3 regions of the Pseudoduganella sp. UC29_106 genome follow, and region 1 is predicted to be linked to each of the others. Evidence: predicted binding sites of a transcription regulator. Region 1 holds the regulator's gene; each other region holds the start of a gene.

Region 1 (10,597 bases):
GGGATTCTTGGCCAGGGCCGGGATCAGGATCAGCAGGGGCACCACGGCCAGATCCTGGAACAGCAGGATGCCGACGATATTGCGCCCATGCTCGCTTTCCAGTTCCAGGCGCTCGGTCAGCATCTTCACCACGATGGCGGTGGAGGACATCGCCAGCGCGCCGCCCAGGGCGAACGAAGCCTGCCACGTCAGGTGGATGGAAGGCGGCAGCACGAAGTGGATGACCCAGCCAAATACCATTGTGGCGACGATGGTCAGCGCCACCTGGGCCATGCCCAGCCCGAACACGATGCGCCGCATGGCCATCAGCTTGGGCAGGGAGAACTCCAGCCCGATGGAGAACATCAGGAAGACCACGCCGAATTCGGCAAGGGAGTGGGTGGCGTCGCTTTCGGTGGCCAGTCCCAGGGCATTGGGACCGATCAGGATGCCGACCGCCAGGTAGCCCAGCATGGGCGGCAGGTGCATCATGCGGAAGGCGACCACCCCCAGCACCGCGCTGGCGAGCAGCAGGAGGGTCAGTTCAAGAGGCGTGAACATTATCTGATCTTAGTCGATTGGCACCGTTGTTTGTTGCGTCTGGCAAGTTTTTTGCTTTACCAATTCGGCTATACTTCCGGCATGAGTGTAACCGATGAAAAAACAATGCTGAAAGTTTTTGATGCCAAGACCGCAACCCGCGCACTGGAACTGGCGCGCGAGGCCCTGCAAATCGAGACGGACGCGCTGCGCGCCCTGCATGAACGCCTGGCGACCGACGAATCCGTAGGCAAGGCCGTGTCCCTGTTGCTGCAATGCAAAGGTCGCGTCGTGGTATCCGGCATTGGCAAGTCCGGCCATATCGGCCGCAAGATTGCCGCTACGCTGGCGTCCACCGGCACCCCGGCCCTGTTCGTGCACCCGGCCGAAGCCGCGCACGGCGACCTGGGCATGATCACGCCGGAAGATGCGGTGATCGCCATTTCCTATTCCGGCGAGGCGGCCGAACTGATGGCCATCCTGCCGGTCGTGAAGCGCATGGGCGGCGTGGTGATCTCGATGACCGGCAAGCCGGAATCGAGCCTGGCCAAGCTGTCGGACGTGCACCTGGACGTTTCCGTGGCCAAGGAAGCCTGCCCAATGAACCTGGCGCCCACCGCCTCCACCACCGCCACGCTGGCGCTGGGCGACGCGATCGCCGTGGCCCTGCTGGACCTGCGCGGCTTCAAGGAAGAGGATTTCGCCCGCTCGCACCCGGGCGGCGCCCTGGGCCGCCGCCTGCTGACCCATGTGCGCGACATCATGCGTACCGGCGCCGCCATCCCCGCCGTGGGCCTGGACACCCGCCTGCCCGATGCGCTGCTGGAAATCACCCAGAAGGGCATGGGCATGACCGCCGTCGTCGATGCGGACAACAAGCCGGTCGGCGTCTTCACCGACGGCGACCTGCGCCGCATGATCGAAAAGGTGCAGGACTTCGGCAAGGTCGTCATCAAGGACGTGATGCACCTGAGCCCGCGCACCATCGGCCCGGACAAGCTGGCCGTGGACGCTGTCGCCATCATGGAAGAATTCCGCATCAACCAGATGCTGGTCACCGATGATGCGGGCATCCTGGTTGGCGCCCTGCATATCCACGACCTGACCCGCGCCAAGGTGATCTGATGAGCCGCCCCTACAATATGGACAACGTCAAGCGCGCCGCCAAGGTGCGCCTGATGATCTTCGACGTCGATGGCGTGCTGACCGACGGCAGCCTGCACTACGGCCCCGAAGGCGAGATGATGAAGACCTTCAACGTGCACGATGGCCTGGGCATAAAGCTGCTGCAGGAATCGGGCGTGCAGACCGCCATCATCAGCGCCCGCCGTTCGGCCACCGTAGCTGCGCGCGCCAAGGACCTGGGCATCGAGTTCGTGCACCAGGGCGGGCACGACAAGCTCACCCCCTTCCGCGCCCTGATCCAGCAACTGGGCCTGACCGAAGAGCAGGTCGGCTTCATCGGCGACGATGTGGTGGACCTGCCCATCCTGAGCCGCGTGGGCTTTGCCGTCAGCGTGCCGAACGGCCGCCCGGAAGTGCACAGCCGTGCGCATCATATTACCGAAGCGGCCGGCGGCCGCGGCGCCGTGCGCGAGGTGTGCGAATTCATTCTGCGCGCCCAGGGCAACTACGAGCGCATCATGACCCAGTTCATGGTGTAAGGGAGCAGCATGCGCAACCAGAGGACCGCCCACCGTTTCCGCCTGTCGCTCGGCATGCTGCTGGCGCTGTTTGCCGCCGTCGGCTCCTTCTGGATACTGGAGTTGCTGAACCGCGCCGGCGAGGAAATGCAGGCCGATATGCGGATGAATGAACCGGACTACATCGTCGAACGCTTCAGCTTCGTGCGCCTGAACAAGGTTGGCAAGCCAAGCTACATCATCTCCGGCGACAAGCTGACCCACCGTCCGATCGACGATTCCTCCGAGATCGACAAGCCGATCGTGCGCAGCCTGGCCGAGGACAAGCCTCCCATGGATATCCGCTCGAAAACGGCGCGGGTGGATGATGTGAACAGCCGCGTGACCCTGCGCGACGAGGTAAGGATCGACCGCGCCGCCGGGCAGGCGAACCAGGAACTGCACCTGGAAACGGATAAGCTGGTGATCTACCCGGACGAGGACCGTATGGAGACGGACCAGCCGGTGCGCATGAAATCGGGTGAAACCACCGCGCAAGCCAGTGGCATGCGCGCCAATAACGCCAGCCGACAGTTGGAACTGTCCGGCCGCGGCACGCTCGTCTTCCCGCCGAAGGCGCGCTAACCCAATACGAATGGAATTACGATGAAAAAACTCCTGCTTTCGGCAGTCCTGGCTTTGGTGAGCGGCATGGCCGCCGCCGAAAAAGCCGACTCCTACAAGCCGATGGAAATCAAGTTCGATAACCTGGAAGTGGACGATGTGAAGCAGCAGCGCATCGCCACCGGCAATGTGGTCCTCACGCGCGGCACGCTGTTGATGAAGGCGGCGCGCGCCGTGGTGTCGCAGACGCCGGAAGGCTTCCAGCACGTGGTGCTGACGGGCGGCGGCGGCAAGGCCACCTTCCGCCAGAAGCGCGACGGCGAAGGCGACCAGTGGGTGGAAGGCGAGGCTGAACGCATCGAGTACGACGAGAACGTTGAACTGGTGAAGATGTTCAGCAAGGCGAAGATCAAGCGCCTGGAAGGCGCCAAGCCGAGCGACGAAGTCGAAGGCGAATTCATCTCCTATGACAGCCGCAAGGAATTCTTCAGCGTGAAGAACACTTCCACCGGCGAGAGTAAAACAGGGCGGCGGCCGCGGCACGATGGTGATCCAGCCGACGCGCACCGCTCCACCGGCAACGCCGCCGGCCACGACCAACCCAACGCCAGCGGCAGGGAAATAAGCATGGCGGTTTCGACTTGCGAAAGCACCCTGGTCGTCAAGGGCCTGCAAAAGACCTACGGCAAGCGCCAGGTGGTGCATGACGTGTCGCTGCAGGTGGATTGCGGCGAAGTGGTAGGCCTGCTGGGGCCGAACGGCGCGGGCAAGACAACGTCCTTCTACATGATCGTGGGCCTGGTCGCGTCCGACGCAGGCACCATCGATATCGGCGGCGTGGACGTGTCCATGCTGCCCATCCACAAGCGCGCCACCCTGGGCCTGTCCTACCTGCCGCAGGAAGCTTCGGTGTTCCGCAAGCTGACCGTGGAAGAGAATATCCGCGCCGTGCTGGAGATTCAGAACGTGGACGGCAAGCCGATGACCAAGGCGCAGATCGACGAGCGCCTGGAAGCCCTGCTGGCCGACCTGCAGATCGAAAAGCTGCGCGAGAACCAGGCGCTGTCGCTGTCCGGCGGTGAACGCCGCCGCGTGGAAATTGCGCGCGCCCTCGCCACCAACCCCCGCTTCGTGCTGCTGGACGAGCCGTTCGCGGGCGTGGACCCGATTGCCGTGATCGAAATCCAGCGTATCGTACGTTTCCTGAAGGAGCGCAATATCGGTGTGCTGATTACCGACCACAATGTGCGTGAGACGCTCGGTATCTGCGATCGCGCCTACATCATCAACCAGGGTTCGGTGCTGGCTTCGGGCCGCCCGGACGATATTATTGCCGACGAGTCTGTCCGCCGCGTGTATCTCGGCGAACACTTCCGCATGTAAGCAAGGCCATGAAACAGTCACTGCAACTGCGAACCTCGCAACACCTGGCGCTCACACCGCAGCTGCAGCAATCCATCCGCCTGTTGCAGCTCTCGACGCTCGAGCTGCACCAGGAGTTGGAGCAGCTGCTGAGCGACAACCCGCTGCTGGAACGCCTGGATGATCCGCTCGATCATTCGGTGCGCCTGCTGGCGGACGGCGCCATCAACCAGGGCAATGGCTCTGCCGAAGCACCACAAGAGTCCGCGCCGCAAGGCGAGGGCGAATCCGCGCCCAGCGCCGAAGCCGACAGCTATGAAGGCGGTGAAGGCGGCGAAGGCGAGGGCGGCGACATAGGCGATAGCGACTGGAGCGATTCCGGCCGCAACAAGTCGCCGGACGACGAGGACAGCCGCCCGCAATTGGAAGCGAACCACTGCACGCTGCGCGAGCACCTGCTGGAGCAGATGCGCGTGACCGTGGCGGAAGCGCGCGACCGCGCGCTGATGGAAATCATCATCGATGCGCTGGACGAGAACGGCTACCTGGAAGAACCGCTGGAAGAGATCCATGCGCGCCTGCCGGAAGAGCTGGAAGTCGAACTGGAAGAGTTGCGCACGGCCCTGTTGCTGCTGCAGAACTTCGACCCGGTCGGCGTGGGCGCGCGCAATGCGTCCGAATGCCTGGCGCTGCAGATCAAGCGCCTGCCCAATGTGCCCATGGTCACGCGCCGCATGGCGCTGTGCATTGTCGAGAAGCATCTGACCTGGTTTGCCCAGCGCGAGTTCAACAAGCTGAAGAAGGCGCTGGACTGCGACGATGAAGACTTGCGCGAAGCGCAGGCGGTGATTCGCCAGTGCAATCCCCATCCGGGCGCTGAATTTGCGTCAGACGTGTCAGACTATGTCGTGCCGGACGTGATCGTGAAGAAGAGCCGCAATGGCTGGCAGGTCAGCCTGAACAACGACGTCATGCCGCGCCTGCGCGTGAATGCCTTGTACGCGAGCCTGCTCAAGCAGGGCAAGGGCGAATCCCAGATGAGCGCCCAGCTGCAGGAAGCCAAGTGGCTGATCAAGAATATGCGCCAGCGCTTCGACACAATCCTGCGCGTTTCGCAGGCGATAGTAGAAAGACAAAAGAACTTTTTCAGTCATGGCGCAGTGGCCATGAGACCCCTTGTGTTGCGTGAAATAGCTGATACACTGGGACTACACGAGAGCACTATTTCTCGGGTAACAACTCAAAAATACATGCTCACCCCGCATGGCATGTTTGAGTTGAAATATTTCTTTGGAAGCCACGTCGCGACTGAAGCTGGGGGTGAAGCCTCATCGACTGCGATCCGTGCGCTGATCGTGCAATTGACAGGAGCAGAAGACCCGAAAAATCCTTTATCCGACAGTAAGATTGCGGACATGCTGGGAGAACAGGGCATGGTCATAGCGCGACGTACTGTTGCCAAGTACCGAGAAGCATTGAAGATCCCACCAGTAAGTCTCCGCAAGTCTTTGTAGTGCACGGTTCCGCTGCATGCTACAAGCATGTATGAACTTGTAAGCGACATCATCTTTAGGAGTGTGTATGAATCTCACCATCAGTGGACATCATGTCGAAGTGACCCCAGCGATTCGCGAGTACGTGCAGAACAAGCTGGAGCGGATTAAACGCCATTTCGATCAAGTGATTGATATTGCTGTCATCCTGACTGTAGATAACCTCACCGAGAAAGAAAAACGTCAAAAAGCAGAGATTAATCTGCGCATGTCGGGTAAGACTGTGTATGTGGAGAGCCTTTCGCAAGACCTTTATGCCGCCATCGATACGCTGATCGACAAACTGGATCGCCAGGTCATGAAGCACAAGGACCGCGTGCAGAACCATAACCACGAAGCGATCAAGCATCTGCCGGACACTTACGAAGCACCAGTCACCGCTATGTAAAGGACACGCGGGACTCATCAACAAAGGGCGCATCTGGCGCCCTTTTTGCAACCTCACCCTGAGAACAATGAGCGAATACGTCATCACCCACATCAGCAACAGCACCGGCTTCATCACCCTCGACCGCCCCAAGGCACTCAACTCCCTCTCCCTCGACATGGTGCGCGCCATCACGCGTGCGCTGCTGGCCTGGCGCGGCGATGCGTCCGTGGCGGCGGTGGTGATCCGCAGCAGCAGCGGCAAAGCCTTGTGCGCGGGCGGTGATATCCGTTTCTTCCATGAAGTGGGCCACAGCTCGCCCAGGGCAACAGCGCGCTGCTTGAGGATTTCTTCACCGAGGAATACGGGCTAAATCATTTAATTCATTTCTACAACAAACCGTATATTGCCCTGATGGATGGGGTGGTGATGGGAGGCGGCATGGGCATCTCGCAGGGCGGGCCGGGCTGCGGCGTGCGCATTGTCAGCGGCCGTACGAAGTTGGCGATGCCGGAAGTCAATATCGGCTTGTTCCCGGACGTGGGCGGCAGCCATTTCCTGTCCCATGCGCCGGGCAGCCTGGGCATGTGGCTGGGCCTGACCGGCCTGACCGTGGGCGCCGCCGACGCGCTCTATCTCGGCCTGGCCGACCATTTCGTGCCGGAAGCCGAATGGCGTACGCTGGGCGCGCTGATCGACGCGTCCCCCGCCGCTGCGCTGCCCGCCGAAATTGCCGCCTTCGCAGCGCCGATGCGCGAGCTGGCCGGTGCCGGCGAGCTGGAAGCTCAGCGCGCCCTGATCGACCGCCACTTCTCGGCCGGCAGCGTGGACGCCATCATGGACTCGCTGCGCACCGATGCCGACCCGTTCGCGAAGAAGTCGCTGAACGCCATGGAGCAGCGCTCGCCGCTGATGATGTGCGTCACCCACGAACTGCTGCGCCGCGGCGCGTCGCTGGACGTGGCCGACTGCCTGCGGATGGAGCGCAACCTGGTGCGCCGCAACTTCGAGCATGGCGAAATCCTGGAAGGCGTACGCGCCCTGGTCATCGACAAGGACAATGCCCCACGCTGGAATCCGCCCACGCTGGATGGCGTCACGCCCGCAATGGTGGAGCACTTCTTCGAACCCTGCTGGCCGGACTACGCCCACCCGCTGCGCCTCCTCGCATGAAGGAGCTGGACCGCATCGACCGCGCCATCCTCAACATCCTGCAGGACGACGCGGCTACCCCCTTGCGCGAGATCGCGGAGCGCGTGCATTCGTCGGTGGCGACCTGCCAGCGCCGCATCGCACAGTTGCGCGCGTCCGGCGTGCTGCTGAAGGATGTGGCGCTGGTGGACCGCGTGCAGGCGGGGCGTCCGCTGACGGTGTTCGTGTCCGTGGAGCTGGACCACCAGAACAGCGCCATCCTGCAGCAGTTCGAGGCGCAGATGCGGCGGGAGTCGGATGTGATGTCCTGCTACGAGGTGGCGGGCGAATTCGACTTCATGCTGATCGTGACGGCGGCTTCGATGGAGGCTTATCACGAGTTCACGCGGCGCGTGTTCACGTCGAATAACAACGTGATCAACGTGAAGAGCCTGTTCGCCATGAATTGCTCGAAGTTCGAGACCAAGCTCACGCTGTGAGAAAATTTCCCATTCGCTGCCTTTAAATTGCGAAATCGTTCCACGGCCCGTCCGTAAGATGTGCTCTCCCACACAAGGAGAAGCATGATGATCGACCACGTATCCATCGGCACCCGCGACCTGCAGCGTGCGCTGGACTTCTACACTGCCTGCCTCGCCCCGCTCGGCTACACCGTGCAGCATCAGGACGGTACCCAGGCCATCTTCGGCGCCGACGGCCACTGGGGTTTCGCCATCTATCCCGCGCAGGATGACAGCCCTTTACCCGGCCATCGCGCGCACATTGCGTTTGCCGCGCCGTCGGCGGAAGCCGCGCAAGCCTTCCATGCCCGCGCCACCGAACTGGGCGCTCGGACCTTGCGCCAGCCGGGCCTGCGTCCCGACATCAACGAACGTTACTACGGCACCATGATCACCGATCCTGACCAGCATACGATCGAAGTGGTGCACTGGCTGGGCTGATCGCACCGCTATGGTGCGGCGGACGCCGCTATTCTCTGGCGCGCTACTTGCTCATTCATCGTGGTCATTAACTTTTATCGAAGCGGACATGACCACGATACGCGCAGCCCACCCGGCCGATGCAGCAGCCATCGCAGGCATCTACAACCATTACGTCACGCATTCCACCATCACCTTTGAAGAGATCGAAGTCACCAGCGCCGAAATTGCGCGCCGGATCGATCATGTGATCACAGCCGGCCTGCCCTGGCTGGTGCTGGAAGACCGCGACGAGATTCTCGGCTATGCCTATGCGACCAAATGGAAGGAGCGCTCGGCTTACCGGCGTTCGGTGGAGAGTTCCATTTACCTCAAGCCCTGCGCTATCGGCAACGGCCATGCGCGAAGGCTTTACGCCCGTTTGCTCGAACTGCTGACCCAGTGCGGCATCCACCTGGTGATCGGCGGCGTGGCGCAGCCAAACGAGGCCAGCATGGCCCTGCACCAGAAGATGGGGTTCGAGCCAGTCGGCAGCTTCCGCGAGGTCGGGTTCAAGTTCGGTTCTTGGCTTGACGTGAGCTACTGGCAGCTCCGCCTCGGCGTTTAACGCCGCCGACGGCCTCGACACGGCGGATCAATGATCCGCCCTACGCGTTGCGTCAAATCACATGAGACGATGATCTGCTGCCCGGCGTAGGGCGGATCGTTTGATCCGCCGTGCGTGCACGGCTACGACTGCTCGCGGTGCCGTAGAACGACGTTCTCCGTATCGTGAAAATGCCGCGCCAGGCGCTCTGCCATGTAGACGGAGCGGTGCTGTCCCCCGGTGCAGCCGATAGCCACAGTCAGATAGCTCCGGTTATCCTTCTTGAACGCCGGCAGCCACTTCTCAACGAAGCCGCGGATATCGTTGAACATCTCCTCCGCGCTGGGCTGCGCATCGAGGAAAGCAATCACCGGCTCATCGCGTCCCGTCAAAGGACGCAGCGCCAGGTCGTAATAAGGATTGGGAATTGCGCGCACATCGAACATGAAGTCCGCATCCAGCGGCACGCCCATCTTGAACGCAAACGACTCGAAGAACAGCGTCAACGGCGCATTCTCGCTCAGCACCAGATCTTTGATCAGCGCCCGCAGCTTGTTCGCGCTCAGTTCCGACGTATCGATCACATGCCCCAGCTGCTGGATGGCGGACAAGCGCTCGCGCTCCTCCGCAATGCACTCAATGAGCGTACGCCGCCCGGCCGGATTCTGTCCAGGATGCAGCTCGTGCGACAAAGGATGGCTGCGGCGTGTCTCGGAAAAGCGCGCCACCAGCGAATGCGTGCTGGCCGTCAGGTACATGATCTTCACATCATGACCTTCTTCCTTCAGCTTGCGGAACTCGGCCGGCAGGCTGGCCAGCGAAGCCGCGCTGCGCGCATCGACCGCCACGGCCAGCGCGTCAGCGCCTTCGTCGGACAGCGTGGAAACGAGATTTGGCAGCAGCGCCGGCGGCAGGTTGTCGACGCAATAGTAGCCGATGTCCTCCAGCACGTTCAGCGCCACGGATTTGCCGGAACCGGAGATGCCTGTAATCAGAACGATGCGCATATCAGTCTCCGCTCATTGCCTGGCGCTGGCGCTCCATGAACTCCTGGAGGGTATCGATGCCGCGCAGTTGCAGGATGGTGTTGCGCACCGCGGCTTCCAACAGAACCGCGATGTTGCGGCCGGCCGCCACCGGGATCACGACCTTGCGGACCGGCAGGCCAAGTACGTCCTCGGTCGGGAACTGGAAAGGCAGGCGCTCCACTTCCTCTTCCAACGCCGAGCGCCGCACCAGATGCACGATCAGCTTCAGGCGCATCTTGCGGCGCACTGCCGTCTCGCCGAAGATGGCCTTGATGTCCAGCAGGCCCAGGCCGCGCACTTCGAGCAGGTTTTGCAGCAGGGGAGGGCAGCGGCCCTCGATCATGTTCGGCGCGATGCGCGAGAACTCCACCGCATCATCCGCCACCAGGCCGTGGGAACGCGAAATCAGTTCCAGGCCAAGTTCGGACTTGCCCAGGCCGGAATCGCCGGTAATCAGCACGCCCACGCCCAGCACGTCCATGAACACGCCGTGCATGATCACGCGCTGCGCCAGCTTTTTGGACAGATAGACGCGCAGGAAGTCGATCACCTGTGCCGCAGGCAACGGCGTGGAGAACAGCGGGATGTTTTTCTCGTCGCAGATTGCGAGGATGTCCGGCGGCGTTTCCAGGCCCTGCGCGATGATCAGCGCCGGCGGTCCGCCCGCAATCAGCTCACCGATCACATGGGCGCGCGTCAGCGACTTCAGGCGCTGGTAGTAATTGATTTCCTGGTGCCCGAAGACCTGGATACGGCCTGGGTGGATGGTGTTCAGGTGGCCGACCTGGTCGGCCGCGGATGCCACGTCGCCCGAAATCAGGCGCTCGCCGCCGGGAAAGCCGGCGAACCATCCCAGCTGCAACG
Region 2 (10,597 bases), 1.3 Mb from region 1:
ATCGCCCGCCGCATAGCCCAGGAAAAAGCGCTGCCGCAGCGGCAGCCGCGCAAATTGCGGCGCCAGCAGGGCGGCAAAGATCACGAAACGGAGATTGACCACGAAGGCGGTCAGGAATACCACCCAGATCGGCGCGCCGGCGGCGATCAGCGGCAAGGAAGCCAACTGGGCCGAACCGGCAAACACCATCAGCGTCATGCCCAGCGCCTGCGGCACCGTCAGCCCGGACTTGACCATCGCCACGCCCACGACCAGTCCCCACGCCAGGATGCCGAACAGTGTCGGCATGCCATCTTTCACACCAGCACGCCACGACGGCTCATGATAGGCTGCGATGTCTGGTTCGCGGTCGGAATCGCTCATGTGATCGGATTGCCACACAAGGAACTCCTTCGCTGGCAGAAACATTACAAAGAGACGACATTTTACCGGCGAATCCTTCTCCCTGCGCGAATGCATTAAAATCGTGCTTTTTTATACCCCGGAGCATTAGAAGATGAGCAACGCCCAAGCCCCAGTCGAACTCGATGGCAAAGACCTGCCGGCATACTGCCCGAATCCGGCCATGCCGCTGTGGTCGTCCCACCCGCGCGTATTCCTCGACTTCAAGCACGGCGAAGCCAAATGCCCGTACTGCGGCACCCAATATTGCCTGAAGCCCGGCACCGAAGTCGGTCACCACTAATCTTCCTCACTGCCCGGAGCCCCCATGGTACGCAAGCACCAGATCGGCAGCGCCAAAGAAGTCGAAGCAGCTTTCTATGACGCGCTGAACCGGGCGGATCTCGATGCCCTGATGGCGTTGTGGGCGGACGATGAGGAAATCGTCTGCATCCATCCCGGTGGCCAGCGCCTGATCGGCCACGCCGCCATCCGCGAGTCGTGGCAGTTGCTTTTAGAGCACGGTGGCCTGCATATTTCGCCCACCGAGCTGCATGAAACGCACAACCTGATGAGTTCAGTGCATACTGTAATTGAAGGCGTGACTGCGAAAAGTGGCGAGCCGCAGCACCTGGTTGCGACCAATGTGTACGTCAAGACACCGAAGGGTTGGCGCATTGTGTTGCATCATGTGTCTGTAGCGCCAGGACCGGCACCGGTCGACACACGCGCTCAAGTGTTGCACTAGACGTAAGGCGGGTCACGAGCCCGCGAAAACGCATCATGAACTACATCGCCCCAATCTGGCTGCCCAGCGGCCATCTGCAGACTATCTATCCCGCCACTTGCATGGCCAAGCCGGCCGTACACTTCCGCCGTGAACGTTGGGACACGCCGGATGCCGATTTCGTCGACGTCGATTTTGTCGATGGACAGGAAGGGAAACCCTTCGTGGTGCTGTTCCATGGCCTCGAAGGCTCGTCCGACAGCCACTACTCACGCGCTCTGATGGCAGAGCTCGTGCGTCGCGGCTGGTCGGGCGCTGTGCCGCATTTCCGCGGCTGCTCCGGTGAAGCGAATATCGCACCGCGTTTTTATCATTCCGGCGACGTGGAAGAAGTCGACTGGATCCTCGGCCGCCTGCACCCGCGCGCCACGGGCAAGTTCTATGCTTGCGGCGTGTCGCTGGGCGGCAATGTGCTGCTGCGCTGGCTGGGCGAGTCCCGGCACCAGGCGGAGGTTGTGGATGCGGCCTGTTCGATCTCCGCGCCGGTGGACCTGGCGCAAGGCGGCAACGCCCTGTCGCGCGGCGTCAACCGCATGTACAGCCGCATGTTCCTGCAGACCATGAAGCCCAAGTGCCTCGCCAAGCTGAAGCAGTTCCCGGGCCTGTTCGACCTCGATGCCATGATGGCCGCAACCGACCTGCACACCTTCGACAATATCGTGACCGCACCCCTGCACGGTTTCCGCGATGCCGACGACTACTGGGACCGCGCCAGCGCCAAGCATGTGCTGAACGACATCACCGTGCCCACGCTGATGCTGAACGCTCGCAATGATCCCTTCTTCCCGGGCATCCACCTGCCGCGCGCGGCGTCGCCGCACGTGGTGCTGGACTATCCCGACGAGGGCGGCCACGTCGGCTTTACCAGCGGCAGCATGCCGGGCCACCTGGCCTGGCTGCCGCAGCGCCTGCTGCACTTCCTGGAGGGGAACCGGACGCAGCAGGCACCGTTTGACGAAACCTTGTGCGAGGCCTGATGCATGGATGAAATCGTCAAACAGGCGATGGCCAAATGGCCGAATGTGCCGCACTGCTACGGCTGGCTGGCGCTCGACGCGCGCGGGAACTGGCGCATGCGCGACGAGCGCGCCCAGCACTTCAACGAACCGGGGGACAAGCTGCGCAATGCCGCCCTGGTGGGCTTCATTGTGCGCAACTACCTCAAGGACGAGCGCGGCTGCTGGTATTTCCAGAATGGCCCGCAGCGCGTCTACCTGAATCTGGAAGCGACTCCCTTCATCGCGCGCACCGATCCGCTGCAGGGCTTCATGTTGCACACGGGCGCGCCGCTGGGTGTGCCGGATGAGGCGTGGCTGACGGAAGCAGGTGAACTGATCCTGCGCAGCGGCGACACCGTCGCGCAACTCGACGACCGCGACTTCGCGCAAGTGCTGCCGCTGCTGGAACTGGATGGCACGCCGGTCAGCGACGAAGCGCTGCTGGACTGGCTGGAACACGCCGACGGCGAGCTCGTGCTGCGCACCGGCGGGCGCGCCGTGCCCGTATCCCCGCTCGCGCGCGGCGATGTCGAGCAGCTCGGTTTCCGCAAACAGCCCGCACCCTGAATCAAAACCCAAGGCGTGAACCTAGTGTCAGCCACGATGTGGCTGACACTTGTCTCTGCCTTGGGTTTTAGTCCTTATCTTTCTTCTTATCGCCCATCATCTCCCGCCTTAGCGCCTGCAGCTCCCGCTCCCGTCCATCGATCACCGACTGATCGTAGTAGGTCGCATCCGGCGCCTTGCGCGCCAGGTTCAGCTGATCCAGCGCCGCCATGATCCCGCCCTGCAGCACGTAAGACTCCGCCGTCGAAATATGCTGCAGCGCGATCTTGCCCTGCTTCGCATACACCTGCGCCAGGAAATCATGCAACTCCGGTTCGCTGCGGTACATCTGCAGCTGGTCGCGCAGGAAGCGGCCGGCCTCATCGTACTTGGCGCCTTTGATCATCGCGTCCGCATATTGCCAGACCAACCCGCGCGACAGCGGATAGCGCGCATGTGCCGCCGCGCCCTCCTTGACTGCAGCCGCCATTACGTCGGGCTTATCCTCCTGCGCCAGCTTGATCTCCAGCGACAGGAAGGCCAGCATGGTATCGGACTGGCCGCGCGGCATGGGCGAGCTGAAGGCCCCGGGAGTGGGCGGCTTGTCCAGCGTGGCCTTCGCCTTGTCCAGCCAGGACTGCGCAGCCGCATAATCATGCCGGCGGATCGCAATCATGGACAGTCCATACTGCCCCGCCGCAACCTGCTGGCGGCTCGGCGACTCGGTCTGGATCTGGAAGAATTGCTGCGTCTCGAGCAAGCCCTTGTCGCTTTCATCCTGCAGCACGCGGGCGCGCGAGCGGACAAGGTAGAAATCGGTGGCATCAACACGCTGGCGATACGGCTGCTCGCGCACGCGGGCCTGGATATCGGCGATACGTTCGGTGGTCAGCGGGTGGGTCAGCAGCCAGGCCGGCACGATGTCGCTGTAATTGCGCGTGGTCTGCTGCATGCGTTGGAAGAAGGCCACCATGCCGCTGGTGTCGTAACCCGCCTCGCCCATGATCTGGAAGCCGACGCGGTCGGCCTCGCGTTCCGCATCGCGGCTGAAATTCAGCTGACGCTGGATGGCCAGGCCCTGGCCGCCCATGAACACGCCCATTGCCGCGTCCCGGACTGGATTTCACCGCCAGCGCTGCCAGGATCATTGCCGCCAGAGGAATCAGCGCATCCCCCTTCTGCGCCCCCGATCTGGCGGGCGATATGGCGCTGCGCCACGTGGCCGATTTCGTGCGACAGCACGGACGCCAGTTCGGATTCCGTTTGCGCCGCCAGCAGCAGCGCCGAGTGCACGCCGATATTGCCGCCCGGCAGCGCGAACGCGTTCAGCTGCGTATCGCGCACCACGAAGAAGAAATACTCGTAATTGGCATCCCCTCGCGCGCCCGGCCGGGCCTGGACCAGCTTCTCGCCCAGCTCGTTCATGTATTCCGTGATGGGCGGATCGTCCAGGTAATCCTTGTTGCGCTTGATGTCGTGCATGATTTCTTCGCCGAGGCGGCGTTCCATCACGGGCGACAGATCCTCGCGCGAGGCGTCGCCGAGATTGGGCAGGTTCGGAGTGGAGGACGACGACTGCGCCTGTCCGTTCGGCGCGGCGATCAGCAGCGACGACAGCAGGGCCGCCAGCAGGCGGCGGGGAAAACGATGTGCATTCACAGTGCTATCATACCTGTTCAATCAGAGTGACACGATGACCAACAAGAACCCAGAACTTACGCATTTCGACGCCTCCGGGCAAGCCCACATGGTCGATGTCGGCGCCAAGGCGGAAACCCACCGCGTCGCCGTAGCGGCCGGCAGCATTCGTATGCAGCCGGAAACGCTGGCCATCATTCTAACGGGAAGCGCAAAAAGGGTGACGTGCTCGGCATCGCGCGCCTGGCCGGCATCATGGCCGCCAAGCGCACCAGCGACCTCATTCCCCTGTGCCATCCCCTGGCACTGACCCGCGTCACCGTCGACTTCGAATCCGACGAGCCCTCCTCCACCATCCTCTGCCGCGCCCAGGTCGAAACCTACGGCAAAACCGGCGTGGAAATGGAAGCACTGACCGCCGTCCAGGTCGGCCTGCTCACGATTTACGACATGTGCAAGGCCGTGGATCGCGGCATGATCATGGACAATATCCGCGTGGTTGAAAAGGCTGGCGGCAAGTCCGGCGACTGGAAGGCCGACTAAGCCCACAAATCCAGCTGCGGCGACTCCTCTTTCTTGCGCGGCGCGAGCGGGTCTTCCCAGGCGCGCATGCGCTTTGCGGGGTAGTGCGCGAGGAGGGCGCGGGCGTGTTCGGGGTTGCGGCAGCCCAGCCAGTGTTCGTAGTGCTCGGGCGGGACAATGACCAGCGAGCGCTTTTCGTCGCCCGGCTTGTGGAAGCGATTCATCAGGCGGTGTTCGTCGGCGTTGATGGTGAGCTGGGTGAAGGAGTAGGACGTGCTGCCGTCTTCCTCGACCCAGCGCCGCCACAGGCCGGCCACCGCAAACGGGCGCTCGTCGGCCATGCCGATGCCCCAGCGCACTGCCTTGCCTGATTCGTAGCTCGGCTCGTAGAAGTGATTCATGGGCACCAGGCAGAGCTGGCCTGCGCGCCACGCCCCAGCGAACGAGCGCAGCTCACCGACTGTTTCGCTGCGGGCATTCATCGTATCCCAGGGCTTTACGCCGGGCGGGATATGCCGCCGCGGCACCATGCCGTAGGACGCCACAATGCATTCCGCCTTCCCATCGCCATTCTGGCGGATGATGGGAGCGGCGTAGTCTTTCCACGTTTCCTCCGGCCAGTCGGCGGGCGCGAGCATGTCGAGCTGCATCATCTCGGCAACCAGGTCGCGGGAAGTGGGGCGGTAGTTCGTGCACATGGAGGCGCTATCGTACAACACCTCAGCAGCTCACATCAGATTGTTCTTGTGACAACTCATGCATGGCGTTAGCATTTATGCATGAAACCACTACTTACAAATCTGCGTTGGCTGGTCCCCTGTACGGTGGCATTGCTGCTGCAGGGCTGTGAGCAGAACAATGGCGAGTTCGTGAACGCGGACTGGCACCGCAAGGATCTGAACGCCCACCTGTCGCGCTGGGTCGCGGTCTCCCTACCCCGTCCGGGCTGATGCTGGCGAGCTTTGACCGGCGCTGGAAGGCGGTGCCGGGCGCCGGCAACGATCTGACCATGCACAGCCGCATGGTGTATGCGCTGATCGCCGGCTACGAAGCGACCAACGACAAGCGCTACGAGCAGGCGGCCCGCCGCGGCGCCGATTTCCTGCTGGAGCATTTCAGCGATCCGCAATATGGTGGCTTCTACCGCCGCGTGGACGTGGATGGCAAAGTGCTGGACGAATCCAAGAATACCTACAGCCACGCCTTCGTGGTGCTGGCACTGTCGCACATGGGCCGGGTGACGGGCGAAGAACGCTACAAGAAAGCAGCGCTGGAGGCGTGGAAGGATGTCCGTGACAATTTGCGCGACCAGGATGGCGGCTTCCGCATCTCGGCGTCCCGTGATTTTGCGCCCTCGAAGGGCGGACTGAATTCGCAGAACCACGTGATGCACATCTTCGAGGCCTTGCTCGCGCTGATCGATGCCACTCGCGATCCCAGTGCGCTGCAGGATGCGCGCGAAGTCGGCAATTTTGTGCTGTACAAGCTGATGGTGGGTTTGCCCAGCGGCTCCGCCTATATCCCGGAATGGTATGACGAACACTGGAAGCCACTGCAGTCGCGCGATCGGGGCGGCTTCATCGATATTGGCCACCAGTTCGAATGGGTGCACCTGCTGCGTACGGCCGAGAAGCGCGGCCTGCCGCCGATATATGCCGACGTCAGCGAACGGCTGCTGAAATACGCTGTCGCCTCCGGCTATGACGAGTCCGACGGCGGGATTTATTCGCGCATCTATCCCGATGGCGAGGTGGACCGCAACAAGTATTGGTGGCCGCAAGCCGAGGCCATGCGCGCTTTCCTGGCCGTTGGCGACCGTCCGGATATGGTGCGCCGCTACAGGCAAACGTTGGATCTGGTAGATTCGGAGATGCTTGATCGAGATAACGGCGGCTGGTTCACCGGCGCCAGGCGCACCTGCGCGGCTGGACGTTGCGGCAATGAGCAGCCGGAGCCTTATCACCTGGTCGGCATGGACCTGGCAGCACTGAAAGTTGCACAGTCGCCATGACAATTAGTTCCACATAGAACTATTTATTTCGCGACAATGTATAATAGTTAAGTGCTCAACAACCACAGGCGCAGAAGGCATGGCGAGCGATGCAAAGACGCAGGAAATCGAATTTGAACAAATGAACCTGCAGGTGGGCGGGCGTATCCAGCTCCTCACCCACCGCACGTTGCGCCCCATGCAGCACTTTTCTTCGGTCGTCGGCTGGGTGCGCGACGAGTTTATGATCGTCAAGATCCCGATGGAGAACGGCGCGCCGATCGCCATGCTCGAAGGCGACAAGCTGACTATCCGCGTGTTTTCGGGCGTAAACGTGTGCTCGTTTTCTGCGGTGGTGCTACGCGTGTTCCAGCGTCCCTTGCTGTACGCCCACGTTACCTTCCCGGCCAATATCCAGGGTACCTCCCTGCGGACGGCAATGCGCGTCAAGGTCGAAATTCCGGCGCAGCTGACGCGCGATGATGGCGCGCAGACTTCTGTCTTCCTTACGAACCTCAGCGTGTCCGGCGCGCTGATCGAATCCAGCGTCCCTCTCGCACGCGAGACCGAGACCGTCAGCCTGGACTTCACCCTGCTTTCCCGGCCGGATCAGCACCAGGTGCGCATCAACACGCAGGCGCTGGTACGCAATGTGAGCGTGGCCGCCGGGCCTAATGGGCAGGACGAGGTCTTTGCCTACGGCGTCCAGTTCACCAGCCTCGACCCGGTCCACTTCACCATGCTGCAGAACCTCACTTACGAGGCCCTTCTCGCCGACCGCCAGAAAATCGTCTGACCAAATAATAAAACCGGGCCGAAGCCCGGTTTTCGGTTTTGCGCTACGCTATTACGGGTTGTTCTTGACGATGGCTTGCTCCAGAGGGGTGCCAGCAGTCACGGTGGTGGTTGCCTTCCACTTCATGGTGCTGTCGCCAGCAGTCAGAGTCGGGGTAAAGGTGATGGTCTTGCCGTCAGCAGCAGTCGAGATGCCGGTCGCCAGGGTCAGTACGATTGCGCCATCGGCAACGGTGGCGCTGGCAACTTCTTTGGTAGGCTTGAAGTCAGTAGCAGCAGGGATGCCATTCGCGCCATTGTCGCAGTCGGTCAGAACGCCACCAGCTTCCTGAGCGCAAACGGATACCGCAGTCTTCAGAGAGTCAGCAGCCGAGACAGCGTTGGCGATCTTGGCCTTGGCGGTGTAGTCGGAGTAGGCAGGGATAGCAACGGCTGCCAGGATACCGATAATGGCAACCACGATCATCAGTTCGATCAGGGTGAAGCCGGCTTGAGCTTGTTGCTTCATCATTTTCATGGATTTCATTTTGCTGCTCCTTGGTAAGAGAACTTAAGTGTGGGGTTGGGACACTTGGGTAAGAGCAATCGGCGTGCCAGCCTATTTTTTGTGCAAAATGATGGGTTTTTAGGCGTTTACTGGCAAATTTCGTCAGCTGAGCTGTCGAAGTTTGTCAGCCAGCTGTCGAACTTTGTCACGCTAGTTCTTGCTACCTGACAATTTTTGTCATGCCGCACGGAAACACATGCGGGTGCCACCCAGGTCGAGCACGTCGCCTTCGGACAATTTTGGGGCGCACGGCCCAGTGGGTTGTCGTTCAGCAGAGGCTGCAGGTCGCCTTCGACGTGGGTGGCGGTGTAGCCGAGGGGGGTGCGCGATATGACGACGACCTGGACGCCGGGGCGGCCGAGGCTGGTTGCCGGCTTGCTCAGGGTCAGGGATTTGCCGGCATTGGGGCCGTTCATCAGTTCGATGCGGCCGGCAGGCGCCGGCGCGAACGACGCCTGCAGCGCGGCGGCAGCCGGAGCGGCGCCAGCGCCAGCGGGGGCGGACGAACCACCGGCGCCGGGCAGCGCGGAGCGAGCGGCAGTGCCCGCGGGCGAGACGGCTGCGGCGGCAGCGGCCGCCAGCGGCCGAATGCCGTCCTGGATGAATTCGAGGTGGTACTTGGCCATCTTGATCACGTCCTTATGCTGCAGGAAGTGCTTGCCGATGCGGTGGCCGTTAACAAAGGTACCGTTGGTGCTGTTCAGGTCTTCGAGGAAGGAGTCGTCCAGGATGGTGGTGATTACCCCATGCTCGCCGCTGACCGCCGGGTGGTTCAGGACGATGTCGTTATGGCGGTGGCGGCCAACCGACATGTGCTCCTTAGAGAGCTGCACGGTCTGCTCGACGACGCCTTCGCGGGTAATTATCAGCTTGGCCAATCAAATCCTCTCAGACAAATAAAAACGGGGAGCCGCAGCTCCCCGTCATCATACCGAAACGATTACAGCATTGCCTTCAGCAGGCGTGCCATCTCGGACGGGTTCTTGGTCACGGTGATGCCGCAGGCTTCCATGATTTCCAGCTTGGCTTGCGCGGTGTCGGCGCCGCCGGAGATCAGCGCGCCGGCGTGGCCCATGCGCTTGCCCGGAGGAGCGGTCACACCGGCGATGAAGCCTACCACCGGCTTCTTCATGTTGTCCTTGATCCAGCGCGCTGCGTTGGCTTCGTCAGGACCGCCGATTTCGCCGATCATGATCACGGCGTCGGTGTCCGGATCTTCGTTGAACATGCGCATCACGTCGATGTGCTTCAGGCCGTTGATCGGGTCGCCGCCGATACCAACTGCCGAAGACTGGCCCAGGCCCAGGGCGGTCAGCTGCGCCACCGCTTCATAGGTCAGGGTGCCGGAGCGGGAAACCACGCCGATGCGGCCCTTGCGGTGAATGTGACCCGGCATGATGCCGATCTTGATTTCTTCCGGGGTGATCAGGCCTGGGCAGTTCGGGCCCAGCAGCAGGGTCTTGGAACCGGCCTTGGCCATGCGGTCCTTGACTTCCATCATGTCGCGGACAGGGATGCCTTCGGTGATGCAGATTGCCAGGTCCAGTTCGGCTTCAACAGCTTCCCAGATCGCAGCGGCTGCGCCTGCCGGCGGAACGTAGATCACGGACACGGTCGCGCCGGTCTCGGACTTGGCTTCCTTCACGGAGGCGTAGATTGGGATGCCTTCGAAGTCTTCGCCGGCTTTCTTCGGGTTCACGCCGGCCACGAAGGCTTCACGGCCGTTCGCGTAGTCGCGGCACATGCGGGTGTGGAACTGGCCGGTCTTGCCGGTGATGCCCTGGGTGATGACTTTAGTGTCTTTGTTGATCAGGATAGACATTGTGATTCCTTCAATTATTTACCGGCAGCGGCTGCAACAACAGCCTTGGCTGCATCTTCCATGGTGTCAGCGGAGATGATAGGCAGGCCGGAGTCGGCCAGCATCTTCTTGCCCAGGTCTTCGTTGGTGCCCTTCATGCGCACGACCAGCGGCACGGACAGGGACACGGCCTTGGCGCCGGCGATCACGCCTTCGGCGATCACGTCGCAGCGCATGATGCCGCCAAAGATGTTGACCAGAATGGCTTTCAGGCCAGGGTTCTTCAGCATCAGCTTGAAGGCTTCGGTCACTTTCTCGGTGGTGGCGCCGCCGCCTACGTCCAGGAAGTTAGCCGGTTCGCCGCCGAACAGCTTGATGGTGTCCATGGTGGCCATGGCCAGGCCGGCGCCGTTCACCAGGCAGCCGATGTTGCCGTCCAGGGAGATGTAGGCCAGGTCGAATTTGGAAGCTTCCACTTCGGCTGGATCTTCTTCGTCCAGGTCGCGGTAGGCCACGATTTCCGGATGACGGAACGGGCGTTGGCGTCGAAGTTGAACTTGGCGTCCAGAGCGATCACTTTGCCGGAGCCGGT
Region 3 (10,597 bases), 2.0 Mb from region 1:
CTTGGCGCCGAGGGTCAGGTCGGTGCGGCGGCGCTTGGCGTCACCCTCTTCCGAGACACCGTAGGAAGTGGTCAGGTCAACGCCGGTGAACTTGCGGTTCAGGTTGAAGTTGGCCACACCGGACACAGCGTCAGCGCCATACACCACGGAGGCGCCGCCCGTTACCAGGTCAACGCGGCTCAGCAGCGCGATAGGGATGGAGTTGGTGTCCACCACGCCGTCCAGGTTAAACGGAACAACGCGGCGGCCATTCACCAGCACCAGGGTGCGGTTGGTACCCAGGCCGCGCAGGTCGATGGTTGCCGCGCCGGCGGTGCCGTTGTTGGTGCCCGGGCCGACGGCTGGCACGGAAGCTGGCAGGTCCTTGAAGAATTCTTCCACAGCCACTGGCTGGGAAGCTTTGATTTCTTCCGCCGAAATGGACGAAATCGGGTTATTCGAAGTAGCGCCGGGGCTGGTAATGCGGGTACCGGTAACCTGTACCGCCTGGATCTTCTCTCCTTCTTGTGCGAAAGCGAGCGTACTCGCGCCCATCAGCAACCCGCCGGATACGACGAGCCTTACGGCGCGTGACAAAGTCTTCTCTTGAATCATTCCTGCCTTCTCCCAGTGTGAACAACAAAAAAAGTCAACTGTTTACAAATGTATCTTTTGTTTTCTTTTGTAACGTGAGGTAACTTAACTTAACTGTGGAGATAAGGAAATATTAGGAGTTGGCAATAAGTGGAAAAACCATCACGCTGTTGTCGCAATGTGACAAAACGATGACGAACGGATCGCATTTGATGCGATCCGGTTCTCGATTCGTCCTGAAACGTAAGGAAAGTCTCAGTCGTCTTTCGCGCCGTCGATGCCTAGTTCGGCAATCTTGCGTGTGATGGTGTTGCGGCCGATGCCGAGGCGAATTGCGGCATCGTTCTTGCGCCCATGCGTGTATTTAAGCGCAGTTCGAATCAAGGCAGACTCAAATTGCCGTCCGAGCACGGCCATGACTTCCTGCTGTCCGCTGGACAACATTCCAGCCGCCTGCAGTTCGAGCAGGCTGAGCCAACCGTCCGGTGAAGCGGGCATGCGCTGTTCCGGTGCAAGCACGACCGTGCCGTGATGCTGGGGCATCACGTGCTCGGCGGCGGCGACGGCCACGCTCGCAGTGCTCGCGAGCGACGGTGTTTCCTGGCCTTGGGTCAGCTCCAGCGGCAAGTCCTTCACTTCCACCGTCTGGCCGGGCGCCATCACGGTGATCCAGTTGCACAGGTTTTCCAGCTGGCGCACATTGCCCGGCAATTCCAGGCCCTGCAGGAAGGCCAGTGTGGCGTCGCTCATGCGCTTGGCTTCCACACCCAGCTGCTTGGCGCTCTGCACCAAAAAGTGGCGCACCAGAATGGGGATGTCTTCGCGGCGCTCCCTCAAACTGGGCAGGCGCAGGCGAATCACGTTCAGGCGGTGATACAAGTCTTCGCGGAACAGGCCGTCGCGTACGCGCTGTTCCAGGTTCTGGTGGGTGGCGGTAATAACGCGCACATTCGCCTTCAGCGGCTGGTGCCCGCCCACGCGATAAAAGTGGCCGTCGGACAGCACACGCAGCAGGCGCGTCTGCAGATCGAAGGGCATGTCGCCGATTTCATCGAGGAAGAGCGTACCGCCCTCGGCCTGCTCGAAACGGCCGCGGCGCGTGGTCTGGGCGCCGGTGAATGCGCCCCGTTCGTGACCGAAGAGCTCCGATTCCAGCAGATCCTTGGGTATCGCCGCCGTATTGATCGCGATGAAAGGCTGTGAAGCGCGCGGGCTGTGCTTGTGCAATGCGCGCGCGACCAGCTCCTTGCCGGTGCCGGATTCGCCCGTGATCAGCACGGTCACGTTCGATTGCGACAGGCGGCCGATGGCGCGGAACACTTCCTGCATCGCGGGCGCCTGGCCCAGGATTTCCGGCGTGTCGGCCGGGCCCGATTCCACGCTGGCTTCGCGCAGGCTTTCATCCAGCGCGCGGCGGATCAGCTCGACAGCCTTGTCGATATCGAAGGGCTTGGCCAGGTATTCGAAAGCGCCGCCCTGGAAGGCCGCAACGGCCGAATCAAGGTCGGAAAAGGCGGTGATGATAATGACCGGCAAGCCCGGGTGGCGTTCCTTGACGATCGAAAGCAGATCCAGGCCGGAATCGCCCGGCATGCGGATGTCGGACACCAGCACTTGCGGTGTCTCGCTGTCGAGTGCGGCGATCGCATCGCGCGCATTGGCAAAACTCCTGGTGGCGAGGTTCTCCCGCGCCAATGCTTTTTCCAGTACCCAGCGGATCGATTCGTCGTCGTCAACTATCCAGATTGGTTTCATGTAGCTGTGATTCTCCGCATATCACGCCCCGGCTTATGGCAGGGGCAACAAAATCCTGAAGTCCGTCATTCCGGGCCGGCTTTCGCACTCGATCACACCGAGGTGCTGCTGTACGAAAGTCTGGGCCAGGGTCAGGCCCAGTCCGCTGCCGCCATCGCGCCCCGAGACCAGGGGGTAGAAGATGCGGTCACGGATGGCCGGCGGAATGCCCGGTCCGTTGTCGATGATATGCAAATCTAATGCCAGGTTGTAACGTACTTTTGCCATTGTTACCTGGCGTGCTACGCGGGTCTTGAAAACAATCTCGGCATCGCCTTTTTCGATGCCGCTGGCCAGGGCCTGGGCCGCATTGTGGGCGATGTTGAGTACGGTCTGGATCAGCTGTTCCTTGTCGCCGCGGAACTCGGGCAAGGACGCGTCGTAATCGCGGTGGATCACCAGGCCGCTGGGGAACTCGGCCAGCATCAGGCTGCGCACGCGCTCCAGTACTTCATGGATGTTGACGTCGCCCACGATATGCGGGCGGCGGTGCGGCGCCAGCAGGCGGTCGACCAGGGTCTGCAAGCGGTCCGCTTCCTTGATGATGACCTGGGTGTATTCGCGCAGCTGGGTCAGGTGCAGCGGTGGCAGCTCCATTTCCAGCAGCTGGGCCGCGCCACGGATGCCGCCCAGCGGGTTCTTGATTTCATGGGCCAGGTTGCGTATCAGCTCCTTGTTGACCTGGCTCTGGTCCAGCAGGCGCTCTTCGCGGTCCTGCTTCATTTGCTGCACAATTTCGCGGAACTCGATCAGCACGGTGTCCGCCGGCTCATCGAGCGCGCTGGCGATCACGTGCACGTGCAGGGGTTCGCGCCCTGCCCGCTCCAGCACCAGCTCCTGGCGCACGTCCGAGAACTTGTGCTCGCGCGCCTGGGCCACGATGTGTTCGAGTTCGGCGGGATTGGTGAACTGGCTGCCCAGCTGCAGGCGCGCCAGCGCCTTCGCCGAACTTTCCAGCAGGTTTTCCGCTGCCGCATTGGCAAAGCTGATATGGCCCTGCCCGTCGACCATGACGACAGCCGAGGCCAACAGGTCGAGGCCGGCGAACGCCGGCGGCCGCGACATGGCGGCGGCCGCGCGCGCGGCGATATTGCTCACGATGCTCATTTGATGGTGGCGAGTTCTCGCTTCAACGCTTCCACATTCTGTTCGGAGCGGGCGATGCTGTCTTTCAGCGTGGCCACGCGGTCCAGGTACTTGGCATAGTTGCGCTCGTCGCCCCGGCGTTCCGGTTCGCCGTTATTGAATTCCTTGCGCAGCTCGGCCAGCTTCTTGGTTTCGGTGTTGAGCTCGTCGTTCAGGATGGCACGGCGGTCCGCATCGCGCGCTTTCTGCTCGGCGCTGTCCACGCGCGGGAAATTGCCCGACGACGCGGATGGCGCTGCCGGCGGCGGACGCAGGCGATTGCCCTCGCGGGGCGGCGCCGGAATCGACGGGTTCGGCAGGTCCAGCGGCTTGCAGTTGGCGCCCTTGCGGGTGTCGGTCAGCTCCTTGTGTCCGCTGGCATCAACGCACAGATAAATTTGCTGCGCCTGTGCCGCGCCACTCAGGGCAATCAGGGCCAGGCCCTGTAGTACGAGAGTGCGAGTGTTCATGCCCCGACTATACAACATCCGAAAAAAAACGCGAGGAAAGCAATGCTGCCTCGCGTTTTTTGTTATTGGCGTATCAAGCACGGCGGATCAATGATCCGCCCTACGCGCCGCAGGAATATTCCGTGTTTCGACGCGCCGCGGGACGGTTCCACATTTCGACGCGCCGCGGAATTATTGCGGCCATTGATACGCCGCGGAATACGCCCTGCGACGTTCGCACGCCGGGAAGCGTAGCGCGGATCATTGATCCGCCGGGTTCCGCCTATTACAGGGAGTAGTACATGTCGAATTCCACCGGATGGGTGGTCATGCGCATGCGGGTCACTTCCTGCATCTTCAGCTCGATGTAAGCATCGATCATGGTGTCGGTGAAGACGCCGCCGCGGGTCAGGAACTCGCGGTCCTTGTTCAGGTGATCCAGGGCTTCTTCCAGGGAAGCGCAGACGGTCGGGATCAGTGCATCTTCTTCCGGCGGCAGGTGGTACAGGTCTTTCGACGCTGCTTCACCCGGGTGGATCTTGTTCTGCACGCCGTCCAGGCCGGCCATCATCAGGGCGGCGAAGCACAGGTACGGGTTGGCCAGCGGGTCCGGGAAGCGGGTTTCGATACGGCGGCCCTTCGGATTTGCCACGTGCGGAATACGGATCGATGCGGAACGGTTACGAGCCGAGTATGCCAGCTTGACCGGAGCTTCGAAGCCAGGAACCAGACGCTTGTAGGAGTTGGTGCCCGGGTTGGTGATCGCGTTCAGCGCCTTGGCGTGCTTGATGATGCCGCCGATGTAGTACAGCGCGAAGTCGGACAGGCCGGCATAGCCGTCGCCTGCGAACAGGTTCTTGCCGTCTTTCCAGATCGACTGGTGCACGTGCATGCCGGAACCGTTGTCGCCAACGATAGGCTTAGGCATGAAGGTAGCGGTCTTGCCGTAGCTGTGGGCCACGTTCCATACCACGTACTTCAGGTTCTGGGTCCAGTCGGCGCGTTCCACCAGGGTGGAGAACTTGGTGCCGATTTCGTTCTGGCCTGCGCCGGCCACTTCGTGGTGGTGCACTTCAACCGGGATGCCCATCGATTCCAGGATCAGGCACATTTCGGAACGCATGTCCTGGAAGGAGTCGACCGGAGGAACCGGGAAGTAGCCGCCCTTGACGGTCGGACGGTGGCCGCTGTTGCCGCCTTCGATATCCTTGTCGGTGGACCAGGAAGCTTCGTCGGAGTCGATCTTGACCATCGCGCCGGACATGTCGATCTTCCACTTCACGGAGTCGAAGATGAAGAATTCTGGCTCAGGGCCGAAGTAGGCGGTGTCGCCCAGGCCGGAGGACTTCAGGTAGGCTTCAGCGCGCTTGGCGATGGAGCGCGGGTCACGGTCGTAGCCCTTGCCGTCCGACGGTTCGATCACGTCGCACTGCATGAACAGAGTGGTCTCTTCCATGAACGGATCGATGTTCGCAGTGTTCGGGTCCGGCAGCAGGATCATGTCCGAAGCTTCAATACCTTTCCAGCCAGCGATCGAAGAGCCGTCGAAAGCGTGACCCGACTCAAACTTGTCGATGTCGAAGTGGGAAACGGGCACGGTTACGTGCTGCTCCTTGCCACGGGTATCGGCGAAACGGAAGTCAACAAACTTGACTTCGTGATCTGCTACCATCTTCAGAACGTCTGCGGCGGTCATTGCCATTGCATATCTCCTAAGTGAAAAAACTGCCGCGCGCTAGGCTGCGGCAAAAGCTGGTGGTACATTAAGCAGAAATCGTGCCAAGTAAATCCCTACGGCTGAGCCAAAGATGTGCGCACCGCCGTGGTGCATACCTTTCATTTTGCACCTGAGTGGTGCGAAATTGCGCGATTAACTGAAAATGCATCATTGCGGTGCATGCCATGATAAAGGAAAACCAACCATGAGTTCCACCTCCGAAATTCTGGAGCGAGCACAGCAGCGCTCGCCCGGCGCTTATGCGGGCGCGGTCACGCCGCAGGAAGCGTTTGCGCTGATCCAGGGCGACCCGCGCGTGAAGCTGGTCGATGTGCGCACCAACGCCGAGCGCGACTGGGTCGGCCGCGTGAATATCCCGCAGGACCAGCATGTGGCTGTGCAGTGGAGCCTGTATCCGGGCGGGACGCCGAATCCGGATTTCGTGGCGCAGCTGACGGCGCAGGCAGACAAGGATGATGTGCTGTTGTTCCTGTGCCGCTCAGGGGTGCGGTCGAGGCACTCGGCCAAGCTGGCGACGGAAAATGGCTATGCGCAGTGCTATGACATCCTGGAGGGGTTTGAGGGGGATAAGGATGCGGAGGGGCACCGCAAGCAGGTGGGCGGGTGGTGCAGGCAGGGGTTGCCTTGGGTGGGGGCTTAAACCCAAGGCAGAAGCTGGTGGCTGGCACGATGTGCCAGCCACCTGGTCGGCGTCCGCGGCGTTGGACAAGTGTCTGGCACTTTAGTGCCGGACACTAGCTCTTCACGGTTTTACAGCGAGTAGCTCAGACGGGCATAAATAGAGCGCCCCGAACGTCCAAACGGCGAGTAGTTACCGAACGGTGCATTACCCGTCGTGTTCAGGTTAGCCGGATAGGCATCCGGATACTGATCGAACAGGTTCTCCGCGCCGACCGCCGCAGTCAGGTTGGACGTGATCTTGTAACGCCCTTCCAGATCCACCAGCGTTTTCGCGCTCAGCACGAAGTCCAGGTTGGCCGTGGTGCCAGGCTGCAGCACGGAGCCGTAGCGGGTGGCGCGCAGGGTGGCGCCCCATGGGCCCAGGGACCATTGGCCGCTGGCGGTGAACTTGGTCTTCGGCGTGCCGCGTTCGAAGGTCAGCACGTTGACGCGGTCAAACAGCACCGGCGCCGGATTCAGTGCCGCCAGCTGGGCGGTAACCGGAGTCTTCGTCACTTCCGTCTTGGTGTAGTTGCCTGCCAGGGTCAGATCGAACTTGCCCGCCTCGCCTGCATTCCACGGATAGTTGCCGACAACGTCCACACCGCGGGTCGTGGTGTTCACGCCGTTGATGAAGAAGCGGCCGCCGCCCACGCCGATGAAGCCCAGGCTGGTCAGGTAATTACGCACATTGGCCTGGGTCAGGTTCTCGGACAGCACGATGCGGTCGCGGATCTTGATCTGGAAGGCGTCGATCGTCAGGCTCGCCTTGCCCAGCTTGCTCACTGCGCCCAGCGAGAAGTTGGTGGACTTTTCCGCATCCAGCGGCTTCGCGCCCAGCGCCACCGCAGCCGCTGCGGTCGGCTTGAAGGTGGTGATGTCGAACGGTACGCCGTTGATGAAGTTGGTCGCGGTCGAGGTGAAGTTCTGCTGCTGCGGCGACGGTGCACGGAAACCGTTCTGCACCGAGCCGCGCAGCGCGAATTCCGGCGCGAAGTTGTAGCGGCCTGCCAGCTTGCCGGACCAGTTGTTGCCGAAGTCCGTATAGTGCTCGCCGCGCACGGCGAAGGAAGCCAGGAACTGCTTGGTCACGTTCGCTTCCAGGTCGGCATACACCGAGTAGGCGCGCCGGCTGGTATCGGATTCGTCCGCTGGACGGAAGCCCGGGAACACCTGCGCGCCGGACGGCGCCGGCGTGCCATTGGCCAGCAGCACGCCGCCATTGCGGTAGGAATCCGGCTCGCCGGCATTCAGCTGATAGCTTTCGTTCCGCGCTTCGGCGCCTACCGCCAGGTTCAGCGGCGAAGCCAGGCCCACTTCGAACTGGCGCACGGCCGACAGGTTGGCGGTGACCTGGTCATAGGCGAAGCCGCCGGCGTTGAACACGGTCTTGCTGGTCGGGCCGAGGGAGCGATTCAGCGTGTTCTCGATGCTGAAGTCCATCTTGTTCTTGCCATACACCAGGGACGCGTCGAAGTCCCACTCGCCCTGCGTCCAGGTCACGCCCAGCGCGGCGCTGTAATCCTTGACGGTCGGCGCGATGATCGGCAGGTAGCCGTTCGGGTAGATGCTGATGATGTTCTGGTCCTGCACCGCACGGCGAAGAAGCCGGCCGAACGCGCGTCGCGGTCCTGGTAGCTCGCCCAGCCATACAGCTTGGCGCCGCCACCCAGGCCGTAGCCGGCGTTGGCAAACACGGTGTTCTGCCTCATCTCAGGCTCGCCATACCAGGCATTGAAGCGGTCGATGGTCTTTTCGCGCGGATCGAACGCGCCGCTCACCAGTGGGTACTGGGCACGGGTGTCCCAGCCACTGCGCTCGGTGTGCTTCTGGTTCTTGTGCTCCAGCGCGAAGGTCAGGAAGCCGTCTTCGCCCAGCTCCAGGCCTTTCCAGACGCTGGCGGTGAAGATGCCGCCGTCGGTGCGCTTGCGCGAGTTGACGAGAGGTATCCCAGGTGGCGCCGGCCGGGCCCGGCACTGGCGAGAATTCGTATTCGGTATCGCGCTTGCCGTAGCTGATGGTGCCTTCGCCGCCCTTGCGGTCGTCGCGCAGGCGCACGTTGACCACGCCGGCGATAGCGTCCGAGCCGTATTGAGCGGAAGCGCCGTCGCGCAGCACTTCAATCGACTTCACCATCGCGGTGGGGATAGTGTTCATGTCGACGGCGGCGGAACCGCGGCCGATGGTGCCGTTCAGATTGACCAGCGAAGAAGTGTGGCGGCGCTTGGAGTTCACCAGCACCAGGGTCTGGTCAGGCGCGAGGCCGCGCAGGGTCGCCGGACGGATGGTGTCCGTGCCGTCAGCCAGGCCAGGACGCGGGAAGTTCAGCGATGGCAGCGCGACGGACAGCGCCTGGGTGATTTCCGGCACGCCGGAATTTTTCAGCGATTCGGCGCTGATCACGTCCACCGGCGCAGCCGTGTCCAGCACGGTGCGGTTGGAAACGCGGGTACCGGTCACGACCACGGTGCCGACGCTCTCTTCAGCCGGCGCGGGCTGGGTTTGCGCTACGGCCATGCCGGTAGCGAACAGCGAGGCAATGCTTACTGCAAGAACTTTTCTTGGTGCGGCAATACTCATGATTAACCCTTTGATGATTTGGTTCTGAAAGGACGATTGCTGTTTTCTATCCCTTGCAGCCTTTCTATTGAAGGCGTCCAAATATCATTGGGCTAAACAATATTCATAGTCAACAAAATTGCGTATGGTTTGGTTAATCTTCCTTTAGAAACAACACTCGAAACAACACTTTAAGTAGTTTCACGTACGTTCTTGATGCGCTGGCGCACGAAATTGATGTGGCTGCGCAAGCCATAAAACTCATCCGCAAACGACAGCGGCACGGACAGATGATTGACCCGCTCCTCGATCTCGTTCAGGCGCTGCAACTGTACCTCGCTGACTTCCTTGCGCCGGTCTTCCGGCGCATCATCCAGCGCCTGCTCCACCGTGCGCAACTGGCCGTACCAGCGGTAGACGCGCGACCGGATGCGCCATACGTACAGCGGCGGCACGATTTTCGACAGCGGCAGGATCAGCGCACCCAGCGTCAATACCAGCACCCACATGCGGTCGAAGAAGGTCGCCATCCAGAAGTTCATATAGCGCTGCAGGAAGGGCGGACCGTCCTTGTAGAACTTCATCGCTTCGCGCGCCACCGGGATTTCCGTATAGCGCGGAGAAGGGAACATGCCCTGCTGCTGAAACCACCCTGCCCCGCCGTGGATTTGCGCCGCCGCCTGCACGTACAGGTCGACCAGGGCCGGATGCAGGTCTTCCCGCGCCACCAGCGTCGCAGTCGGCGCGATCAGTTGGTAATCGCGCGACGGCAGGTCGCGGCCCAGGTCCACGATGCCGCGCGGGAGGATGACGTGGGTCAGGAATGGCAGGCGGCGCGTATAGGCCTCGGCCTGCGTGAAGTCGAACAGCCTGATGCCCGGCGTTTGCAGCAGCATCTGGATCAGGGGATCGTCCGGCGCGGCGGCGAATACCAGGCCGTCGATACGGCCTTCCAGCAATTCCACCGTGGCGGGCGTGTTTTCCAGGGTGCCGGCCTGCAGGTCGCCGACGGCGATGCCGTTCACGTCCAGCACCTGGCGGAACAGGCGCGGCACGCCGCTGCCTTCGGGGCCCAGGTTGATCTTCAGGCCTTTCAGTTGCGTCAGGTGGGAGATCTTCTTCACGTCGCGCGTGAACAGCCAGACCGGCTCGGTGAACAGGCTGCCCAGCGACATCAGGCCGCGCCGTTCCGCTTCCACTTCGTTGGTGGAACCGCTCTGGACGAAGGCGATGTCGATCGCGCCCTGGTTCAGGCGCTGCAGGTTGTCAGCCGACCCTTGCGAGCGTTTCAGCTCGACGGCAATGCCGTCCTTGCCCAGGGCGGCCTGGTAGCGCTTGCCGATGTTTTCGTAGGCGCTGTTTTCCTGGCCCGTGCCCAGCGTGACATGGCGCGGCGGATAGGGGTCGATGATCAGGTAGGCGGCGACCAGGGCGACGGCAATGCCGATGACGGTTGGCGTGGCGGTCGCGAACAGATCGCGCAGCGAGAAGCGCGTGAACGCAAGAATGCGGGACATGGTTTGACGGACGGGTTTCATGGGACGGTAGCTACCATCCCAAACCGTTAAAAGCTGGTGGCAGGCACTAAAGTGCCAGCCACCTGTTCGAAGTCCGTGGCCCCAAGCAGGTGGCTGGCACTTTAGTGCCTGCCACCAGGGTTTGATGTGGGTTTAAGGAGCGCCGCAGGCGCGCAACGGCG

The links. Region 1 encodes sigma-54, which starts transcription at its own class of promoters, with help from an activator protein. Its sites were predicted from a motif close to TGGCANGNAANCTGCTTT; they were not measured.
Positions count from the first base shown of each region.
Region 2: the regulator sigma-54 is predicted to act here: its motif matches at 8,236-8,253, upstream of ACHMW6_RS01955 (pilin).
Region 3: the regulator sigma-54 is predicted to act here: its motif matches at 5,706-5,723, upstream of glnA (type I glutamate--ammonia ligase).

Region 1 is NZ_CP171977.1:6,364,307-6,374,903, reverse strand. Features, by position in the region: partial or broken gene ACHMW6_RS31750 (cation:proton antiporter) at 1-540, opposite strand, end outside; gene ACHMW6_RS31745 (SIS domain-containing protein) at 622-1,644, shown strand; gene ACHMW6_RS31740 (KdsC family phosphatase) at 1,644-2,183, shown strand; gene lptC (LPS export ABC transporter periplasmic protein LptC) at 2,193-2,786, shown strand; partial or broken gene lptA (lipopolysaccharide transport periplasmic protein LptA) at 2,808-3,221, shown strand; gene lptB (LPS export ABC transporter ATP-binding protein) at 3,393-4,148, shown strand; gene ACHMW6_RS31720 (RNA polymerase factor sigma-54) at 4,157-5,641, shown strand; gene hpf (ribosome hibernation-promoting factor, HPF/YfiA family) at 5,709-6,068, shown strand; partial or broken gene ACHMW6_RS31710 (enoyl-CoA hydratase/isomerase family protein) at 6,136-7,220, shown strand; gene ACHMW6_RS31705 (Lrp/AsnC family transcriptional regulator) at 7,217-7,678, shown strand; gene ACHMW6_RS31700 (VOC family protein) at 7,763-8,140, shown strand; gene ACHMW6_RS31695 (arsinothricin resistance N-acetyltransferase ArsN1 family B) at 8,229-8,726, shown strand; gene rapZ (RNase adapter RapZ) at 8,849-9,712, opposite strand; gene hprK (HPr(Ser) kinase/phosphatase) at 9,714-10,597, opposite strand, start outside.
Region 2 is NZ_CP171977.1:322,940-333,536, reverse strand. Features, by position in the region: gene ACHMW6_RS02015 (AzlC family ABC transporter permease) at 1-363, opposite strand, end outside; gene ACHMW6_RS02010 (zinc-finger domain-containing protein) at 497-685, shown strand; gene ACHMW6_RS02005 (YybH family protein) at 710-1,129, shown strand; gene ACHMW6_RS02000 (YheT family hydrolase) at 1,165-2,145, shown strand; gene ACHMW6_RS01995 (DUF2946 family protein) at 2,149-2,733, shown strand; gene ACHMW6_RS01990 (M48 family metallopeptidase) at 2,801-3,814, opposite strand; gene ACHMW6_RS01985 (M48 family metalloprotease) at 3,766-4,371, opposite strand; partial or broken gene moaC (cyclic pyranopterin monophosphate synthase MoaC) at 4,406-4,893, shown strand; gene ACHMW6_RS01975 (SOS response-associated peptidase) at 4,890-5,570, opposite strand; gene ACHMW6_RS01970 (hypothetical protein) at 5,652-5,822, shown strand; gene ACHMW6_RS01965 (AGE family epimerase/isomerase) at 5,822-6,883, shown strand; gene ACHMW6_RS01960 (flagellar brake protein) at 6,963-7,658, shown strand; gene ACHMW6_RS01955 (pilin) at 7,710-8,183, opposite strand; gene ACHMW6_RS01950 (FHA domain-containing protein) at 8,291-9,082, opposite strand; gene sucD (succinate--CoA ligase subunit alpha) at 9,145-10,026, opposite strand; partial or broken gene sucC (ADP-forming succinate--CoA ligase subunit beta) at 10,041-10,597, opposite strand, start outside.
Region 3 is NZ_CP171977.1:1,024,250-1,034,846, reverse strand. Features, by position in the region: gene ACHMW6_RS05535 (TonB-dependent receptor plug domain-containing protein) at 1-594, opposite strand, end outside; gene ntrC (nitrogen regulation protein NR(I)) at 829-2,328, opposite strand; gene glnL (nitrogen regulation protein NR(II)) at 2,362-3,474, opposite strand; gene ACHMW6_RS05520 (DUF4124 domain-containing protein) at 3,471-3,962, opposite strand; gene glnA (type I glutamate--ammonia ligase) at 4,228-5,643, opposite strand; gene ACHMW6_RS05510 (rhodanese-like domain-containing protein) at 5,864-6,319, shown strand; gene ACHMW6_RS05505 (TonB-dependent receptor domain-containing protein) at 6,430-7,932, opposite strand; gene ACHMW6_RS05500 (TonB-dependent receptor plug domain-containing protein) at 8,053-8,919, opposite strand; gene ACHMW6_RS05495 (TAXI family TRAP transporter solute-binding subunit) at 9,090-10,415, opposite strand; partial or broken gene ACHMW6_RS05490 (transglycosylase domain-containing protein) at 10,569-10,597, opposite strand, start outside.